Regions from separate parts of the Photobacterium sp. DNB23_23_1 genome, predicted to be linked through region 2. Evidence: riboswitches for the same ligand, from Rfam matches in the RefSeq annotation. Region 2 holds a riboswitch; the other holds the start of a gene.
The links. Region 2 has a riboswitch for manganese ahead of ACVA53_RS15565 (TMEM165/GDT1 family protein). Riboswitches for the same ligand answer to the same signal wherever they lie in the genome.

Region 1: another riboswitch for manganese. It lies ahead of ACVA53_RS12625 (calcium/sodium antiporter); the one in region 2 lies ahead of ACVA53_RS15565 (TMEM165/GDT1 family protein).

Annotation. Positions count from the first base shown of each region.
Region 1 covers NZ_JBNNXT010000017.1:48,542-50,748, forward strand. Annotated here, with positions in the region: gene ACVA53_RS12620 (MBL fold metallo-hydrolase) at 1-38, opposite strand, end outside; gene ACVA53_RS12625 (calcium/sodium antiporter) at 309-1,298, opposite strand; yybP-ykoY riboswitch at 1,304-1,480, opposite strand; gene ACVA53_RS12630 (copper chaperone PCu(A)C) at 1,610-2,101, opposite strand; gene ACVA53_RS12635 (hypothetical protein) at 2,165-2,207, opposite strand, start outside.
Region 2 covers NZ_JBNNXT010000025.1:9,261-11,467, forward strand. Annotated here, with positions in the region: gene tusA (sulfurtransferase TusA) at 27-275, shown strand; gene ACVA53_RS15560 (hypothetical protein) at 339-599, opposite strand; gene ACVA53_RS15565 (TMEM165/GDT1 family protein) at 775-1,332, opposite strand; yybP-ykoY riboswitch at 1,426-1,527, opposite strand; gene ACVA53_RS15570 (OmpA family protein) at 1,615-2,207, opposite strand, start outside.

The DNA.
Region 1 (2,207 bases), on a different contig from region 2:
ATCGACTGGATGTAGCCATCAACTTGGTGCAGTTTCATCTTGATATCCCTATATGGATGAAAAGCGATATTATCTTTGTGTTGTTAAATCATTATTTAATAACTCATCAGACCAATCAAGCAGGAAATGGCTTACATTAGCACGAGGTAGATCAAGCGCATTGGCCACCTTTACAGTGTAAATGGTGAGCGAATATGAATAAATAATTTATGTCATAGCAAAAGAGCCAAGTAGAAAGTAGTGGCATAACCGGATGTTCATTTTATATATCAATGCCTTGCCACTAGCGCGGTTATGCCGGTAAATAGTTACACGATTGAACTGGCGATATACCACATATAAGTAATGAAGATGATCAATAGTAATCCACCACCCACTCGGCTGACTTGATAACTAGCCGTCGTATTACTAGTGAAGCGTTGTTTTGCTACTGCAAACATTAACATCCCACCCAGCACGGCTGTAAGCAGTGCCATCACCGGTAAGTCTCGGCTTAAAATTTGCGGAGGCAGTGTCAAACCATCATCAATAAGGGCAGGGAAAGCAATGACACCTAAGAGATTAAAAATATTTGAGCCGATGACGGTTGCAAAAGCGATGTCATGCATTCCCCGCTTCACAGCTGCAAGAGCGGCGGCGAGTTCAGGTAAGCTAGTGCCAAATGCAATGACAGTTAAGCCAATTGTCAGTTCGCTAATTCCGGCAATGACAGCCAATTCAACGGCTCCCCACACCATCAGCTTTGATGATGTAAGTAAAATAACAAGCATGATGATAGATTCAAGAGCCGCTCGGGCTTTTGAAATGTTGAGGAAATCTAACTCTTCAGGTTCTGAATGCTCATGCTTTACTGAATAGGCGAGATACAGGCAATACACCAGAAGGCCAGAAAGGAGGATCGCACCTTCAACTATGGCGAGTTTTCCATTCAACATTAATAAGCACGACAGCATCATTGTAATGGCCAGTATAGGGTACTCACGCCGGATGAAACGAGAATGGACAAATAAGGGTTTAAACAGAATACAAACCGATATTACTAGGCCAATATTGATGATGTTCGAACCTAGTCCATTCCCTACTGATAGCTCGCCTGCACCATTGATAGCTGCAGTCGCTGAGACTAATAGTTCTGGTGCGGAAGTACCAAAGGCAACTACAGTCATACCGATAAAGGCAATGGATATATTACAGTGCTTGGCAAAGGTGGCGGATGATGCGATAAGCCTATCTGCACTAAAGGATAGGAACACAAAGCCAAGAGTTAATGCAGAAAGTGCTAGAAGAAAAGCGTTCATTAGTCTTACTAGAGGCGAGGGCTATAAAAAACACGAACAACCCCACACCTAGCCCTCGCATTTGGTGTGTGATTGTCCGAGTCTCGCTGGGCTACCTGAAATATTGGTAACTGGTTACGCCATGGCATGTTGCCAAATATGTTGACGTAACCTTTTGCATAAAGTGCAAAATAGCTACTCCCTCAAACTGAGGCGTATTATACGTAACGATTTCAGTCTGACTATAGGTTGTCGTTAAAAGAAATGTAAGTGTTAGTAACTGATAGGGAAGGGTGCAAGCCATGGGTTAGCTTGCACCAATTGATGCTCATTTAGTGTTTGCTGTGATCCATCATTTCTTCTTTCATGTCCTCTGGCATATAGGTTGCTTCTTCTACTTTGACTTCAACCTTAACGGTTCCAGCATGTTTGAAGTTCAGGGTTAATGGGAAGCTTTCACCCAATTGTGGTACTTCTTTTAGGTTAAAAAACATAATGTGATAGCCGCCCGGTTTAAGAGCTTGTGAATCATTGGCAGGGATATCTATTTTTTCTACTTCACGCATTTTCATCATGCCGTCTTCATGCATATGTGCATGCAGTTCGGTTTTCCCTGCGATAGGGGACGAAGCACTGATCAGTTCGTCGCCGTTGTTGCTGTGGTTCATAATATTGAAAAAAGCCGCGGCAACCTGTGAAGTTGGCGGTACTTGTTTTGACCAAGGGTGGTCAATATATAAATCGCCTGCTTTGTATTCATGGGCATAGGCTGAGCTGGTAAGTGCGAATAGGCTTCCTAGTAGAATGCTTTTTATAGTTTTCATTATGTTCTCCAATTGGTGTCATGCCAGTTAAATTTTTTAATTTATTTTGTCTTAAGTGCTGACTCAAGATAATGGTGGAGAATGTTTGGGCGCGATCAGGTATAGC
Region 2 (2,207 bases):
GGTCTTCAACAGAAGATATAGATGCTATGACTGCTATTTTTGACAATCCCACCCACAGCTTGGAAGCAGAAGGACTTCGCTGCCCTGAGCCGGTGATGATGGTGCGTAAAACCGTAAGGAAAATGGCCGAAGGCGATACCCTGCTCGTTACTGCCGATGACCCCTCAACAACAAGGGATATTCCAAGTTTTTGCCGATTTATGGATCACACCTTGATCGCAGCCGAAACGGAAAGCCTGCCTTACCGTTATCTGATCAGAAAAGGCACCAACTAACCCCCCAATCAAAAAAGGCAGCTCGATGAGCTGCCTTTTTACTATTTGGGTACCTGCTAGTCGCTAGTCATCATTTCGATAAGAGTCACGCAATTGTCGGTTGGCCTTCTCAAGCTCATGACGCAAATCGCGGATCTCCTTTTTCATCGGTAACACATAGCGCAAACGCACCAACGCATCCACCGATAGGTAAGTCGTCACAATTGCCCCGACAACCATAGGTAACCACATATCTGTCAGCACCATCCCAAGAATATTCAGCGCCAACGCGAAATGGAACAACCAGAATTGACTCTGGGGTGATATTGCAAGAAAACGGTTCATAACCCCCTCCTGTACAGCGACAACCGTCCATAAATTCTGGTTTCAACATATCACGCTAACCTTCCCGGCTCTGCTGCCATGCTCACACTTTAAGCCCTTGTTATTAATGAGTCATATGGGCTTGTGAATTGGGCTAAAGAACCTATCAGTTTCACGTGAAACACAGCGTCTGAAATTACAGCCCCAGCGCAGCCGCCACAGCCAAACCGAAGAACAGAGATGCTGTAATTTTGCGAATAAGGCCTAACGGCATACGCTCTGCAGACAGTTTACCGATCAACACCACCGGCACATTCGCCAACAACATACCTATGGTCGTTCCCAGTACAACCCACACCAGAGCATCGCTGTATTTGGCTCCCAGCATGGTGGTCGCCACTTGCGTTTTGTCACCAATTTCAGCAATAAAGAACGCAATAAAGCTGGCTACGAACGGGCCACGGTTCGACACGGCTTCGTCGTCATCCAATTTATCGGGGATCAGAATCCAACCGGCCATGGCGACAAAGCTCACCACCAAGACCCACTTAAGCACTTCAGGGGTTAGATAATCCGCCACTACAACACCGAGCCAGGCAGCCAAGGCATGGTTGGCAATAGTGGCAAAGAAGATCGCTAAAATGATAGGAATAGGTTTACGGTAACGACTGGCCAACAGCAATGACAACAATTGGGTTTTATCGCCAATTTCCGCCAAGGCAACAGAAGTAATAGAAATAGCTAAAACACTCACGACATGCTCTTTGGGGCGAGGATAGTAATAAAAAACCACGGGTAAACGCACACGCCCCACCCCGGTTCATGCTGGTTTACCGATGGTCTCGCCAAACTCACTAGTAGGATAAACGTGAGTCACAAACGCCATGAAGATTTTGCTTCAATTATGTTGACGATTGTCTTGTCAGGACAAGAGGCTACTCCCCAAAGGAGCGGCAATTCTACACACAGCCCCCCGCGATAGCAAGGTACAAAAAAAGAGCCCCATGGGCTCCTTTTAACCAATCAAGGTAATAAATTAACCTTGCGGTGATAGAACGATCTCTACACGGCGGTTTTGTGCACGGCCTTGCTCGTTATCATTCGACGCGATCGGATGCGACTCACCCATACCTTTAGTCACTAGACGGTTACTTGCGACACCGCCGCGTAGTAGCTCGTTACTGACTTCGCTAGCTCGCACCTGTGAAAGGCGAAGGTTGTAAGAGGCTGCACCAGTGCTATCGGTAAAACCATACACGTTGAGCATGGTCTCATTATATTCTTTAGCCACTAACGCCACACTGGACAACGCCTGTTTAGCCTGACCACTTAATGCCGTATCATCGATACCGAAGGTGATCGTATTTGGCATATTGAGCACGATATTATCGCCATCACGGGTGACACTGATACCCGTTGATTGCAATTGTTTACGTAGTTCAGCTTCCTGCACGTCCATGTAGTAACCAATGCCACCACCCAGCGCAGCACCAGAGGCAGCACCGATCAAGGCGCCTTTGCCACGGTCACTCTTACTCGAAGATGCCACACCGATCGCCGCACCAGCAACAGCACCAATGATAGAACCACTGGTCGCTTTTGCCGTTTGCTCTTCACCGGAATACGGGT